Regions from separate parts of the Leisingera sp. CC-HEC093 genome, predicted to be linked through region 1. Evidence: riboswitches for the same ligand, from Rfam matches in the RefSeq annotation. Region 1 holds a riboswitch; each other region holds the start of a gene.
What was found. Region 1 has a riboswitch for cobalamin ahead of AC5STB_RS08915 (DUF4198 domain-containing protein). Riboswitches for the same ligand answer to the same signal wherever they lie in the genome.

Region 1 (4,877 bases):
CTGCCGGAGCAATCTGTTCACGGAACTCAGGATCATGGCTGACCAATAAAACCGCCTGGTCAAGCTCTTTCAAAATCTCCGCCAAACGTGCGTAATTTTCAGGGTCCAGCGCGTTGGTCGGCTCATCAAGTATGAGCACTTCCGGTTCCATTGCCAGAACCGTGGCCAGCGTAACCAGCCGCTTCTCACCGCCCGATAGTTTGTGTGTAACCCGGTCACGCAGATGGGCCAGCCTCAGGCGGTCCAGCACGCTATCGACAATGGCGAGGGCCTCCTGTTTCGTCTTTCCAAGGTTGAGAGGTCCGAAAGCCACGTCCTCGGCAACTGTCGGACAAAAGAGCTGATCGTCGGCATCCTGAAAGACAAAGCCGATGCGACGGCGCACCTCGTGAAAGTCCGCTTCCTCGGTGCAGAGCTGACCAAAGGCGGTGACGGTGCCGCTGGTGGGGGCAAGTAACCCCATGATGATTTTCAGAAGCGTCGATTTCCCGGCGCCGTTGGGGCCGACGATCGACAAACGTTCTCCCGCGTTGAGCTGCATCGACGCCCCTTCAAGCACTGGCTCAAGCCCTGGATAGGCAAAGTGGATGTTGTTCAGGTCAAGAAGCTGCATAGATGGCCTCAGCCCAGATCAGGGCGGCAAGGGCGGCGGTAAGGGCCGCGGCAAACAGCAGGTCGGCCCTGCCTAAGCGGAAGTCTTCCAGCAGGATGATGCGGCCAGAGAACCCCCGGCATTTCATCGCCGCCAGAATGCGTTCCGACCGTTCAATGGCGCGCACTAGCATCATGCCAACCAGATAGCCGTAGCTGCGGTAGGTATGCCAGTTGGTGCCGGGACGGAAACCGCGCAGCTTCATCGAAGTGCTCAGGCGCTGGTATTCCTCACGCAAGACGTCGATGTACCGGATAGTGAACATCATCAGATGCACCAGCCGTTCCGGCGTCTTGAGGGCAAACAGTGCGTGCCCCATCGTCACCGGTTCCATGGACCCGACCAGCGTCATGACCGCAAGAATGACAGCATTTGCAGTCAGGGCGATCTCGGCCGCGCGCCGAAGGCCTTCCCAGCTCGCCTCCAACCCCCAGACGGAGAAGACTGGAGTGCCGGGTATTGTAAACGGCAGCAGCACCAGCATGAAGATGATGAAGCTGTCCATCATCGCCATCCGTTTCAGAGTCTTACGGGGCGGCAGGCCGGAGAAAGCCAAAAGCCACGCCGACAGGCCAAGCGCGCCCGTCAGAACCCACAGATTGCTGAGGGAAACCACCACTACGGCATAGACCGCGGTCATCACGATGCGCATACGCGGATCCAGCGTGGTAACCTTGGTGCGGAATGCGCCGAACCCGCTGAACGGTTTTTCATCGCCAGTCAGGACATAGGTCATGCGCTGCCGCCGATCCTGCGCCGCGCGGCGATGTAAAAACCCAACCCGAAAAGGCCGCAGATATACCCGATGCCGCCAAGGACAGACTGAAAGTCCGACTTGTTCTTAAACGCTGACAGCTCCTGCCGGAGCGGACGCAGTTCATTTCGCATCATGGTAGCAAGTTCCGCGCGGGTTTGATCAGAAATACCCGCAGTGCCTGCCGGAAAGGCCGGTGCAGTCCCCGTCGCGGCTGCTGCCTCGCCGGGGCTTTGCCCAAGGATCCGCGCGACATCCGCTGCTTCCATGACCACTTCGGCGACGTGGCCTGCACCCAGATCACCGCGGAAAATATGTTTCACAGGCTCTGACGGTGTGAACAGAAAGAATCCGTCAGCGTCGGTTACGGTCTCACCCAGCTTGCTGCCGTTTTCATCAAAAACTACGATCGGCAGATCCACAGCCATTTCCCCGTTGGAGAACCCAACTTCGCCTTCAATGTCTGTACCAGACGGGAACACGGAGGAAATCACATTGTGGGCCAGCGCCGGCAGCGGAGCAAGAAGCGCAAGGATCAGAATACAGGACCGGATCATGCCAGGCTTCCCTTTGTGTCAATGAACAGCTCAGGTTTCACCCGCCGGGCCAGGAAAATGGCCGCGCCGGACAACAGCGCTTCGATTACCATCACTGGGATATGGGAGAAAAACACCAGCTTGGCAGCCAGAAGGAACTCATCGCCGGACAGCATTAGCGAAGCGGCAACGGCCAATGTTGTGGTCGCAATTGCAGCGCCGCCTCCGATACCGCCCCAGATCGCTCCTTGCAGCGGCGAGCCGCGCGCCACAAGCGGGCGGAAGGCCAACCCGACAAGAACCGCAGGCAAAGCAATATTCACCGCGTTCACACCCAAAACGGTCAGCCCGCCGAAGCCAAAGAAGACCGCCTGCAGCAGCAGCCCGACAAACAGCGCCGGGAAGGCAGCCCATCCCAGCACCAGCCCCGCCAGCCCGTTCAGAATCAGGTGAACCGAGCTGGGCCCGATCGGGACATGGATCAGCGAGGCCACAAAGAAACTGGCCGAAAGAACCCCCGCCGCCGGAATACGCTCCAACGGCAGGTTGCGCAGACCCATGGCAATACCGCCGGCGGCGGCAACCGCGCCGCCGATCACAACCGGGTTTGACAGTGCGCCGTCTACGATATGCATCGGTCTACTTTCACTTCAGCTCTGCAGCGTGAATCCAAAGCACGGCATCCTGGCTGAGTTCCTTGCCGTCGTGCTCGGTCACCGGGCCGGACCCCAGAGCGGCAAAACCCCAGTAGCCTGCTTTCGGAATGCCGAAGGAGAACACGCCGTTCTGGTCAGCGATGGCCACAATCGCACCGCCAGGCATCTCGCCCACGGTTGGGCTGGTGGTGGAGAATTTCTCGAGATCGGGCTCCGCCGCCATGAACTCGATTTCAATCTCGGCACCGGGAACCGGCTTGCCATCTGCCAGAACCTGGCCGGAGAAGGTGGAGCCGACGATGACGTTGTAGGGCTTGTTCAACGGCAGGATCTCGGTGGCCAGGCCAACGGGCTGATCCCAATCGGTGGGCAGTGTGTTGCGGTTCAGCACGACCTTGGAGATTTGCTGGATGTAGATATCTTCGCTTTCCTCGTAGTACGGCGAAGGCACAGTCACGACGACATAGTCGCCGGAGCGTTTGACCGGAACGGACGCCTTATAGGCCGAAGCTTCGTTCTCAGCGCCTTTGAAGGTTGCGGGCTCCAGGCGGTCCGTCAGATCGGTCTTCTCGCCCTTGTGAACCATGAAGAATTCTTCCGGCTTGCCCATGTCCATCGCATGACCATTTGCCATCGGGTGCCAGAACACCAGGCCAATCGGCACATCGCCGGGCTTCTCAATCAGCGCTTTCTCGGTGTAGTTCAGCTGGAAGTGCGCCGACGCGGCGGCCGGCAGGGAAACGGCCAGAGCTGCGGCCAGATAGTTCAGTTTCATATCGTCCTCATTCGACGATGCAGGCTCACCTGCAATCAGGAATGAACAACGGGGAGTAATGGCACGGGATAGCCTGAACGGCACACGCGCCAGACGCGCACCCCGGCGTCCGGTGGAAAAGAGTTGAAACACCGCAAGCGGTTCCTCAGCCCTTGTGTCCGGCAGGTCTCCTGACTCGCGGGTCCTGGTTCGGCTGGCCTTCCCGGGGGTGTCCCAGTGGCGTTTTCAGCGTCACTCACCGCTCACAGTTGCGGGGGCAGTCACGGATTTGGTCCCTTTTGGGTACGCCGCACCGTGTTCCCTATTTCTTCCGCTGCGCATTGAAACACTCGCGGAACCGGTCACTGCTGCTGAATGGCAAAGCGGATTTTCTGTGTCAAGCGTTTCTCCTTCTGTTTGCTCGCCCGCAAGGAGGCTGTCAACGGCCTGCTGCTTTGGGTTTTCCTGTTTTTGCCAGCTTACATCTTCCTGCGCTCAAAGCGGACAGGCCTGGGTGGGGGCCCTTTGTTTGCCTGGATCGGAACGGTGGCGCTGAGTGGGTTCATTGCGGTTGCTTGGCCAGGGGGCAAGTATTTGGTCTCCGGCCTTTCGAAGTGCGACAGCAATACATCCCTGAGCATGGTCGAAGACCTCTACCCCGAAACCCCAATCAATTTCGGCAAGGCCAAAGCGATCAGCATCACTGACGTCGATGAGGTCACGCACTCGGAATCGCTTGGGCAGCGAAAGTACCGTGTTAAGCAGGGCGATGGAGCGGTCTGCCCTGTTCATCGTGCCGACGATATGCAGGTTTGACGGAACACCGAATTCGTCCCCAGAATAGGGCAGGCGCACCTTGAGCTGGTTCGGCCGTCCAAGCCGCTTGTCTGTTTCCAAGAGCGTGATCAGCTCGCCGAAAACCTTGGAAATGTTCGCGCGGTTGATCTCGTCGATGATTAGTACGAACGACTCAGGTTCCGACGAACCCTCATTTTGTTGGCTGTTCATGTAGCGTTCGAGGGCCGGCACGTTCAGTTCTGCACCATAGAGCAGGTAGATCGATTTCATCGAGAAACGACGGGAGTAAATTTCGCCGCCAGGAACCCCTTCGCGGTCGATCCAAAGCCAACGGACGGCGCAGCGATGGGCATATCCGCCTTCGGGGCGAGGGGCAAATTCGTAGCCACCTGTAAACACCCCGATTGCCCGAAACAGGCCATTGCCTTTCCACACGATGACAATGTCACCTTCTCGAACCCAATTCCGGAAAATGAACGGATTTTGTACCATGCCCGACCGAGCATCTGCTTTTGCGTTTTGGTCGCCCTGGACCTTGCAGGCTCCGATGATGGCCTCGCGGCTCGTGAATTTCTCGTCAGACCAGTCAATATCGTCGAAGCCAAGAAGCGTATAACCGCCCTTTACGGCTTCTTCGAAAAGATGCGCGTCTTCGGGGTTGTTCGCCCCGCCAATCGACATCTTGAAAACTTGGCGGCCTTCTATGCGTATTGAGGCCTCGGCAGAT
Region 2 (4,877 bases), 1.4 Mb from region 1:
TCCAGCGTCTTCAGCAGCGCGTTGAACGCGCTGGTCGACAGCATGTGGACCTCGTCGATGATGTAGATCTTGTAGCGGGCCGAGGCGGCGCGGTACTGTACCGAGTCGATGATTTCGCGGATGTCATTGACACCGGTGCGCGAGGCCGCGTCCATTTCCATCACGTCCACATGGCGGCCTTCCATGATCGCCGTGCAATGCTCGCATTTGCCGCAAGGGTCGGTGGTGGGGCCGCCCTGGCCGTCCTCGCCCACGCAGTTCATGCCCTTGGCGATGATCCGGGCGGTGGTGGTCTTACCGGTGCCGCGGATGCCCGTCATGATGAAGGCCTGGGCTATGCGGTCGGCGGCAAAGGCGTTTTTCAGCGTCCGCACCATGGCGTCCTGGCCCACCAGATCGGCAAAGGTCTCGGGCCGGTATTTGCGGGCCAGAACCTGGTATTGGGATTGGGTGGTGCCGCTGGGGGTATCGTTCATGATGTCTCGTGCCGGATTCGATGTGCGGGGCGTCCCGCGTTGCGCGCAGGGTATTGAAGCGCAGCCCGTTCGTCCACCGCAGATGGCAGCATTCCCGGTGCTGCAAAAGCGCTTTGGCTTTGCGCGGTTAGCGGCTAGGCTGAGGGGAGGGGAAAATGCGGGGAAAGTGCAGGAGCGCGGCGGCCAGGGAGGCGGTATGCGGACTGAAGACACTCCGAAGCCTGCCATGCAGGAGACTGCGGTGCAGGCCGGCCTGACCATCCATGCGCTGTCAGCAGGCGGCGGCATTCTGGCGCTGTGCCGGCTGCCGGGCGGCGCGGGCGATTACCGCAACGACCTGATCCAAATCTATCAATGGAAGCCGGGGCTGGTGATTTCGATGACCACGGAGGCCGAACATGTGGCCGCCGGGGCGCCGCGGCTGGGCGTCGATCTCCAAAGCATGGCCTGCCGCTGGCTGCATCTGCCGGTGCCGGACTTTCAGGTGCCGCCGCCGGCGGTGAACGCGAAATGGGCGGCCGCCAGCAAATCGGCGCGGCAGGCGCTGGCGGGCGGCGGCCGGGTGCTGGTGCATTGCCGGGGCGGCTGCGGGCGGTCCGGCATGGCGGTGCTGCGGCTGATGATTGAATGCGGCGAGGATCCGGCAGAGGCGCTGGCGCGGCTGCGGTCGGTGCGCCCCTGCGCGGTGGAGACTGAGGACCAGCTGGACTGGGCCTGTTCGCAGCAGGGCGGCCGCCAGAGAAGCATCAGAGACTAGATATCAGACCGCCCGGCCGGGAGGCCGGTCAGCGCCTGTCCCGCCCCCAAGGGGCGGGCGCTGCCCTCCAGGCGTGCCCGGAACGGCTGATGTCAGATCACAGTGCCAGCATCTGCTCGGCCTTCTGCGCCTCTTCCGTTTTCGGCAGCGCTTCCATCAACGCGCAGGGGCGGGCGTCCAGGCTTGAGGCGGCAAAGCCGGTGCCGCCGCGGCTGAGGATCGCATCGGCAAACCGGTCCAGCCCGTCACGCGGCGCCTCTTCCCCCACGCCGCAGAACAGCCGGATGCGGTCATGGCTGGCTGCGAATTGCGCCGGGCAGCTGCGCGGGCAGCCGTCCAGCGCGGTGGTGCCGGTGATTTCGAAATCTCCCTGGGTCAGCGGTTTGGCCTTGGTCATCGCCTCGGCCAGCTTGGCGATCATCCGCTCTGCCGCGGGGCAGGGCCGCCCCAGGTATTTGCAATCCGTTGCCGCATAGAAATGCGTCTTGTCCGTCCACATCATGTTTGCGCCCTCCGCGCGTGGTGCGGGGGTTTTGGGGACAGGAGTTCGGATGATATGCGGGAGAATCCCGCGGTGCCATCAGACCCTGTCCGGACACCCCGCCCGGGTTCGAGTTTCACGTTCGATGGCAGGTCTCCTGACTTGCGGGTCGCCGCTTTCCCGATCCTTCCCGGCCCATTCGGGCCAGTGGCTCTATCGGGGTCGCTCGCCGCTTACAGTTGCGGGGGCAGTCTCGGACTAGGCCAGCTTGCGCGGGCCGCACCGTGTTCCCTTTTCATCCCGGACACAAGATTCTGTAGCACGGGAACCATCGCCACTAGCGGTAGCGGCTGGGTGCCCGAGTCGTCAATTGTTTTTCTGCACCTGCAAGGCCGCGGGCGCGGGCGCGTGCAACTGCAGGTGCAAGCCCCGGATCACATCTGAATCGCGCCGCACCCGGGCCAGCTGCCAGCCGCCCTGCAAAAGGATATAGAAATTCTCGGCGGCCGCGCGGGCCTCGTGTTCGGGCAGGCCCAGGCGCTGGGCGTGGGCCGCGGTCTCAGTGATCCAGCCTTCGAACAGCCGGGCGGCGTGCTGGTGAAAACTCTCGTTCTCCGGCCCTTCGAACAGGGTGGCAGAGACCGGGCAGCCACTCCACTTGCCTTGCTTGTCGAACAGTTTTGCCAGCTTGAAGCAGACCGTCTTGGCACCTTCGTGGAAGCTGGGCGCGGGGCTGAAGGAGACGGCAAGCAGCTCCAGCATCTGTTCCGAGGCCCACTCTGCCGCGGCCAGGGCCAGGTCGGATTTTCCGTTCGGGAAATGGTGATAGAGCGAGCCTTTGGGCGCCTCCGCCGCGGCCAGCAGTTCCGCCAGCCCGGTGCCGCTGTAGCCCTTGTTGCGGAACAGGCCGGCTGCCGCGCGCAGCAGCCGCTCGCGGGTCGGGGCAGGGCTGTCCGGGCTGGGCTGGGGTGTCGTCACGTCAGTCATGGCGACAGGTTGACAGTATTAGACCGATTGGTCCAGAGGTGGAATAGACCAATCGGTCTAGGAGGGTGCCATGCTCGACAGCCATGCAGGACACACCGCGGATATCCGGGTGCAAGAGCTGCGCTTTGCTGCCGGCGATGCAGAGCTGGCCGGGCGGCTGTACCATCCGGCAGGGCCTGCCAGGGCAGCAGTGGTGCTGAATGGCGCAACCGGGGTGCCGCAGGGCTATTACCGGCATTTCGCACGCTGGCTGGCGGCAGAGCGGCAAATGGCCTGCCTGACCTATGACTATCGGGATTTCGGGGATTCGGCGCGTATGCACCCGCGCCGGTCAAAGGCCTTGATGGCCGACTGGGCGCTGGCGGATCAGCCGGCCGCGCGGAAAGAAATGCAGCGGCGCTATGCGGGCCTGCCGCTGCAGGTGATTGGCCATTCGCTGGGGGCAATGCTGATGCCCCTGCAGGATGGCCTGACGGACGTCGCCCGCATGATCGTGGTTGCGGGCGGCTTGGTGCATCACCACGATCATCCCTGGTCCTACCGCGCGCTGGCGCTGGCCTTCTGGTTCGGCCATGTGCCGGCGCTGGTTCGTGCTTTGGGCTATCTGCCCGGGCGCGCGGTGGGGTTCGGGGCCGACTTGCCGGCGGGTGTCTACTGGCAGTGGCGGCGCTGGTGCACCGTGCCGGGCAGCTACCTGCAGGAAACCGGTCGCGGCCTGCCGCAGCCGCGCTGGGCAGAGACCGGCATCCCGGTAGACCTCTTTGCAATGGCGGATGACGACGTGGTGCCGCCCGCAGCGGTGTGGCGGCTGGGCGATGTCTATGGAAATGTTCCGCAGCAGCGGGTGGTGCTGGATCCGAAACAAACGGGCCTGCGGAAGATCGGCCATCTGGGTGCCTTTGCCCGTGCCAATGCCGCGGTGTGGCCGCGGCTGGTGCCGCAGGCCTAGCCGCGGCCGGAAGGTGCGTTTCAGGCGGGGCGGCTCAGCCGTTCTTCGGTGATGCGGGCGTAATCAGCCAGGCGCAGCCTGAAGCGGCGGTTCAGATTGCTGCGCGCCAGTTTCAGCGATTGCACCATCAGGCGCCCGGTCAGGCTGGTCGGGGCAAGTTTCAGCTGCACCGTCATCCGGGTGCGCTGCGGCGACAGCGCCAGCAAGTCGACCGCCATCTGCCCGTCAAGCCCGCTGCCGCTGCCGGCCAGGATCATTCCGGTGTCCGGCGTGTAAGCGGCCAGCGTCAGCGCGATACTGCGCTGTTTGCCGCGAAAGCTGAAGGACAGATCCCAAGCCAGCCCGCCCGCGGGATCGGCAGCGTCGCCGGTGCGCTGCAATTCGATGCCGCGCCGCAGGGCGGAGCGTTCCAGCGCGCCGAAATCGGAGATCGCCCGGAACACCTCGGCAATCGGGGCCTCGATATCTTCGCTGCTCTGAAATTCCATCTTTGCCTGCCTCACTTGCCGTGCCGGTGCGTTGCCGGGCTGCTGCGCCTTTCGCTGACCATATGCGCCTTAGTCCAGCGTGTCCGCAAGCCAGTTCTTGATCAAAAACTGCGCAATTGCCCCTTCGCGCGCGGGCTTCAGGACCGGGTGCTCTCCGGCAAAGACCGTCATCATCTCCTGCCGGCTGACCCACAGCGCGTCTTCGATCTCTGCCGGGTCGACGGTGATCTCGCGGCTCAGCGCCTCGCCGGCGCAGCCGAACATCAGCGACATCGGAAAGGCCCAGGGCTGGCTCGACAGGTAGCTGACCGCGCCGACCTCAACGCCGGTTTCCTCCTGCACCTCGCGGCGCACTGCGGCCTCCAGCGTCTCGCCGGGCTCCACGAACCCCGCAAGCAGCGAATACATACCCTCCGGCCAGCCGGGGGAGCGGCCCATCAGAACGCTGTCGCCATGGGTGACCAGCATGATCACCACCGGATCGGTGCGCGGGAAATGCGGGGCCTTGCAGGACGGGCAAACCCGCTGCCAGCCTGCCTGCACCATATTGCTGGGCGCACCGCAGCAGGCGCAGAACCGGTGGCTGCGGTGCCAGGCCAGCATGGCCTTGGCGGTGGCGGCCATCTCCGCCTCCAGCGGGGTGAGGCGGGTCATCACCCGGCGCAGCTCGGCAAACACATGGTCTTGCGGCAGGTCCGGATGCTGCTGCTCGCTGGCGTCGGCAAAACTGTTGAGCGCG
Region 3 (4,877 bases), 780 kb from region 1:
TCTGAAGCGTGACTCTGAAAATCGAAATGCTGCGCGCCTTCTGCACCGTGGCGCAGACCGGCAATCTGTCCGAGGCCGCCAACCGGCTGGGCCGGACTCAATCCGCGGTTTCCATGACGCTCAAGCAGATGGAAGACCATTTGGGCAAGAAACTGTTTGAGGGCGAGCGCAAGAACCAGCTGTCGCCATTGGGGCAACAGGTTTTTGAACTGGCGCAGCAGCAAGTGCGCCGCTTTGACCAGACCGTGCAAAGCATCGAGCTGGCCGCGGAAGCGGCCCACGGATTGCTGCAGATCGTCTCGGTCCCCTCCGTTGCGGCGCTGGTTTTCCCGGCAGTTCTGGAACATATGACAGCACGCCACCCTGGCCTGAAAGTGGAGTTGCGCGACACTGACACTCAGGAAGTGCTGGATGCGCTGGCGGAGGGAAAGGCGGATATCGGCATCGCTTCTGGTCATCACCCGCTGAACGGTGTCAGGGCTGTGCCGCTGTTCGAGGACCGTTTTGGCTTGGTTTGCGCAACCGATCACCCGCTGTACCTGCAGAAGGCCGCCCCCACAATTGCCGATGTGACCAGCGCGTCCTTTGTCGGCAATGCCCTGTGCGATCTGATCCGGAACGAGCGTTTCGTTAAGGCGAGCAGCAATGCGGATGTGACGATCCACAACACCCATTCGCTGATTACCATGGTGCGGACCGGCAAATGGGTCACGGTGCTGCCGCAGACCGTTGCACGGTTCATGCCGGAGGCAACCGCCTTCCGTCCGATCGCCGACCTGCCCGACAAGCGGGCAGTCTACCTGTACCAGCGCGAGCGGTCGCGCTTTGCAGCGCTGACTGAGGAGTGCTGCACTTTCATTCAATCCTGCGGCCTGTCCGGCGAGCCAGACTGAAACAGTCTGCGCGGTGCCAAAAAAGAACTCAGCGCCCGCCGGTGCGAAATCAGGCTAGCTGAAAGGACAGGAAGGGGTCCTCGCCCCCGGCATCCCGGACCCAACGGGCCTTGATTCCGAAGATTTCAGAAACGGTTTCCGGCGCCAGCGCCTGGCTGGGCGGCCCAAACGCCAGAAGTCGCCCGTGCGACAGCACCGCAACCTGGTCGCAGGTCAGCGCCTGATTCAAGTCATGCAGGGCAACCACAGTTGTCACTTTCAGATTGCGGATACAATTCAGGATCGACAGCTGGTGGTGAATATCCAGATGGTTCGTCGGCTCGTCCAGCAGCAAAAGCCCAGGCCGCTGTGCAAGGGCCCGGGCGATGTGCAGCCGCTGCCGTTCGCCGCCAGACAACGTGGCCCATTCGCGGCGGGCAAAACCTTCCATCTCCACCGTGCGCAGCGCCTTGTCTACCAGCAGCGTGTCTTCTCCGCTCCAGGGTTTCAACGTTGACAGCCATGGGGTGCGGCCCAGTTCCACGACCGACCGCGCGGTGATGCGCTCAGCCGTATCTGCCTGCTGTTCGACGATGGCGATCCGCTGGGCGATGTCCCGGCGGGTGAGTCCGGCCAGCGGTTTTTCCGCCAGCAGCACCTCGCCCTGCGCAGGCCGTGCCAGGCCGGACAGCAGGCGCATCAGGGTCGACTTGCCGGAGCCGTTGGGGCCGACAAGCGCCAGCGTTTCCCCTGGCTGCGCCGTCAGCGAGACGTCTTCCAGCAAAGTCTTGCCGCGCACAGCGAAGGACAGATTGCGGGCCTCGATCTTCATCGTGCCGCCTTTTGACCGCGTATCAGAATCACCGCAAAGGATGGTGCCCCGATCAGGGCAGTGACCACGCCGATGGGCAGCACCTGGCCGGGGATGATGATGCGGGACACAATGTCGGCGGCAATCAGGAAAACGGCGCCGGTCAGCGCCGCGGCGGGCATCAGCCTGCGGTGGCCCGGACCGACCAGGAACCGCGCTGCATGCGGGATCACCAGGCCTACAAAACCGATGGAGCCGACGATCGACACCATCACCGCGGTCATCAGCGCGGTAGCGAAGATCAGCACCACCTGCACCCTCCGGACCGGAATCCCGAGCGACGCCGCCGAGTCGCTGCCAAAGGTGAAGGCATCGAGGGCGCGTGCGTGAAACCGGCAGATCATCCAGCCTGCCAACGCCAGCGGCACCGCCAGCCACACATCCGGCCAGCGAACGCCGCTGAGGTTGCCCATCAGCCAAAACATGATACCGCGAGCCTGATCGGCATTGGCGGACTTGGCGATAACAAAGGCGGTCAATGCGTTGAACAGCTGCGAGCCGGCAATGCCCGCCAGCACGATCTGCGCTGCGGCTGCACGATTGTCCCCTGCCCCGGCCGCTCGCGCCAGGATGGCAACAAAGCCAAACGCCAGCAGCGCCCCGTTGAAGGCGCCAAAGGAGAGCGACAGGGCGCCGCCGCCGAGCCCGGCAATGGTGACGGCAACCGCCCCGGTCGAGGCACCCGCCGAAATGCCCAGGATGTAAGGATCGGCCAGCGCGTTGCGCAGCAAGGCCTGCAGCACCACCCCGGTCACCGCCAGCGCTGCCCCGCAGGCCGCAGCCACCAGCGCCCGCGGCAGCCGGTAGCTCCAGATGATACCCTGATCCACCGGGTCCACCACTAGCCCCGCCCCGGCCAGCTTGTTGGCTAGAACGGACAGAATAAGGTCAGGCGCAAGCGGGGTTTCCCCGATCATTGCGCCTGCCAGAACCGCCGCAGCCAGCACCGGCAGGGCCAGGCAAGCGCCCCGGACGCCCTGCAATGCCAGTGCAGCGGCTGCGCTCATGCGCCGTTGCCGATCGCGCTGAGTTCAGCGGCCAGGTCCTCCAGCGCCGGGATGGCGCGGATGGTGGCGTCCATGGCCTGGGCGTCCATCACGACGATACGGTTGTTCTTTACCGCATCCATCTGGCTGGCGACCGGATCATTGCGCAGGAACTCCAGCTTCTTCTCGTAATCATCCGCAGCAAAGCGGCGGCGGTCCATACGGGCAATCACGATCACCGTGGGGTTGGCCTTGGCGATGGTTTCCCAGCCGACGGTCGGCCATTCCTCGTCAGTCTCAATAACATTGCGCAGGCCCAGTTGCTGCATCATGTATCCCGGCGCGCCCTTCTGGCCGGCCACAAACGGGTCGCTTTCCATCTCCGGCGAAGAGAACCAGAACACGGCAGAGGCGTCGTCCAGTGCAACCTCCTGCGCCTTGGCAACAGCTGCGGCTTCACGGGCCTTGTAGTCGGCAACCAACGCTGCACCCTTTTCGGCCTCTCCGAAGATCGCCGCCAGTTCCTCAATGCCCTGATACAGGCTCTTAGTGGTGAACATCTGGGTGCGGGTGCCGTCGCCGCCGGTGGTGTTGTCCTTGCCAACGCAATCCGCGGGCATCACATAGGTGGGGATGCCGAGATCATGGAACTGCTCGCGCTTGGCGACAACACCTTCGGGTCCGACGTGCCATTCATATTGCGCCGCCACCAGTCCCGGGCGTTTGGCCACCACGCTTTCAAAGCTCGGATCGTTGTCGGCCAGCCGCTCTACCTTGTCGTTCACGTCCGCGTATTCGGGCAGCACGTCGTTGAACCAGACCGAGGTGCCAAGCACTTTGCCGCCCAGCTCCAGAGCATAAAGCACCTCTGTCGCGGCCTGACCGACGGTCACGGCGGACGCAACCGGCGCCTCGAAGGTGACGGTCTCGCCGCAGTTTTGAAGGGTCAGCGGGAAAGCCTCGCCGGCCGCTGCGGCCTGAGCTGCCGCAAAGAAAGAAAGGCCCATCAGGCCGGAACGCAGAAACATGATTTCGATCTCCATCTGTCAATGACCGGAGAACGGGTGAAAGGGCATTGACCGGTTAAGCAGGAGCCTGGCCCCCTTTATGCGGCACCGGACAGCGGCGGCACACCTTACCGGCAACCTCCCCGGACAACCCCGTCCGGTGTGTTTCGGTTTTTCGCCGGCAGGTCTCCTGACTGGCGGGTCACTGTCTGCCCCGTCTTCCCGGACCGCTCTGGTCCAGTGACACGATGGGACAGCACTCGCCGCCTACAGTTGCGGGGGCAGTTCCGTTTGGCGCCGGCTGGCGCCGCGGATTCCCTCTTAGCCCTTACGGGACCGGTGAAGCGCGCGTAGCGCATCACATTCGCTGCGGCAAGAAAAAGTTCACCGGATTGCAGGAATCTTCACGCAGAGAAGGAAGACCTGCCGCACTGCGGAAGCCAAAAGTCCTGCAACAACCCTGGTCTGATTGCGACCACTGCAAGCGCGGGCAGGCCCGCCCAGGCAAAGCGGCGGTCCCTGCCCGCGGCCTGCGGCACGCGTTGCTGGGCGGCGCTATGCGGCCTTAAAGCAGCGGTCGACCAAAGCGGTTGTGTCCATGATCAAAATCGACTCGGGCTTGCCATCAGGGGACTTGTGCTGCAGGCATCCGGTTACATCCTCGGTAATGCTCTTGGACGCTTGCTGCTGGTCCAAGGGCTTCAGCTCAGCAACCCGGTTTTCCGTCGTGATGATGATTTCATCGACGGAATCCACGAGGATTCCGAATTTCTGCGCGCCATGCCTGAAAATCAACACCTTCTGGTCCTGGCTGGACACCGGCGGCAAGCCGTAGAGCACCCGCGGATTGAAAAGAGTGATCAATTCCCCCCGCAAATTGAGGATGCCTTCGACAAAACTGAGCGAGAACGGTGGCTCAAGCAGGTCCTTGGGGCGGTTGATCACTTCACTGACCTGAGACGTATCCAGGGCAAATCTCTTTTCAAACGTGAATTTGATAAACGTGCGGCGCGCTGCCCGGGTCGCCAGATCGGCGGCTTTTTCCTCCTCCGTATCGGGTGGATAGATCTCTTGGCAGGACTTTGCCGCTGCCAGAAAACTGGGTTCTTGCAGAAGTTTTTCCGGATCCAGCATCATGACG

Region 2: linked by a shared signal. The riboswitch ahead of AC5STB_RS02395 (hypothetical protein) and the one ahead of AC5STB_RS08915 (DUF4198 domain-containing protein) in region 1 are both predicted to bind cobalamin.
Region 3: linked by a shared signal. The riboswitch ahead of AC5STB_RS12785 (ABC transporter substrate-binding protein) and the one ahead of AC5STB_RS08915 (DUF4198 domain-containing protein) in region 1 are both predicted to bind cobalamin.

What each region holds. Positions count from the first base shown of each region.
Region 1 is NZ_JCAIJR010000001.1:1,847,684-1,852,560, reverse strand. Features, by position in the region: gene AC5STB_RS08935 (energy-coupling factor ABC transporter ATP-binding protein) at 1-613, opposite strand, end outside; gene cbiQ (cobalt ECF transporter T component CbiQ) at 600-1,388, opposite strand; gene AC5STB_RS08925 (NikL family nickel/cobalt ECF transporter subunit) at 1,385-1,963, opposite strand; gene cbiM (cobalt transporter CbiM) at 1,960-2,577, opposite strand; gene AC5STB_RS08915 (DUF4198 domain-containing protein) at 2,588-3,373, opposite strand; cobalamin riboswitch at 3,517-3,730, opposite strand; gene AC5STB_RS08910 (DUF8426 domain-containing protein) at 3,848-4,831, opposite strand; gene AC5STB_RS08905 (hypothetical protein) at 4,852-4,877, opposite strand, start outside.
Region 2 is NZ_JCAIJR010000001.1:490,657-495,533, reverse strand. Features, by position in the region: gene AC5STB_RS02405 (DNA polymerase III subunit gamma/tau) at 1-476, opposite strand, end outside; gene AC5STB_RS02400 (protein-tyrosine phosphatase family protein) at 673-1,233, shown strand; gene AC5STB_RS02395 (hypothetical protein) at 1,331-1,735, opposite strand; cobalamin riboswitch at 1,845-2,062, opposite strand; gene AC5STB_RS02390 (TetR/AcrR family transcriptional regulator) at 2,081-2,701, opposite strand; gene AC5STB_RS02385 (alpha/beta hydrolase family protein) at 2,772-3,650, shown strand; gene AC5STB_RS02380 (SRPBCC family protein) at 3,671-4,138, opposite strand; gene nudC (NAD(+) diphosphatase) at 4,208-4,877, opposite strand, start outside.
Region 3 is NZ_JCAIJR010000001.1:2,628,003-2,632,879, reverse strand. Features, by position in the region: gene AC5STB_RS12800 (LysR family transcriptional regulator) at 9-893, shown strand; gene AC5STB_RS12795 (ABC transporter ATP-binding protein) at 943-1,704, opposite strand; gene AC5STB_RS12790 (FecCD family ABC transporter permease) at 1,701-2,750, opposite strand; gene AC5STB_RS12785 (ABC transporter substrate-binding protein) at 2,747-3,757, opposite strand; cobalamin riboswitch at 3,900-4,092, opposite strand; gene AC5STB_RS12780 (chemotaxis protein CheW) at 4,292-4,877, opposite strand, start outside.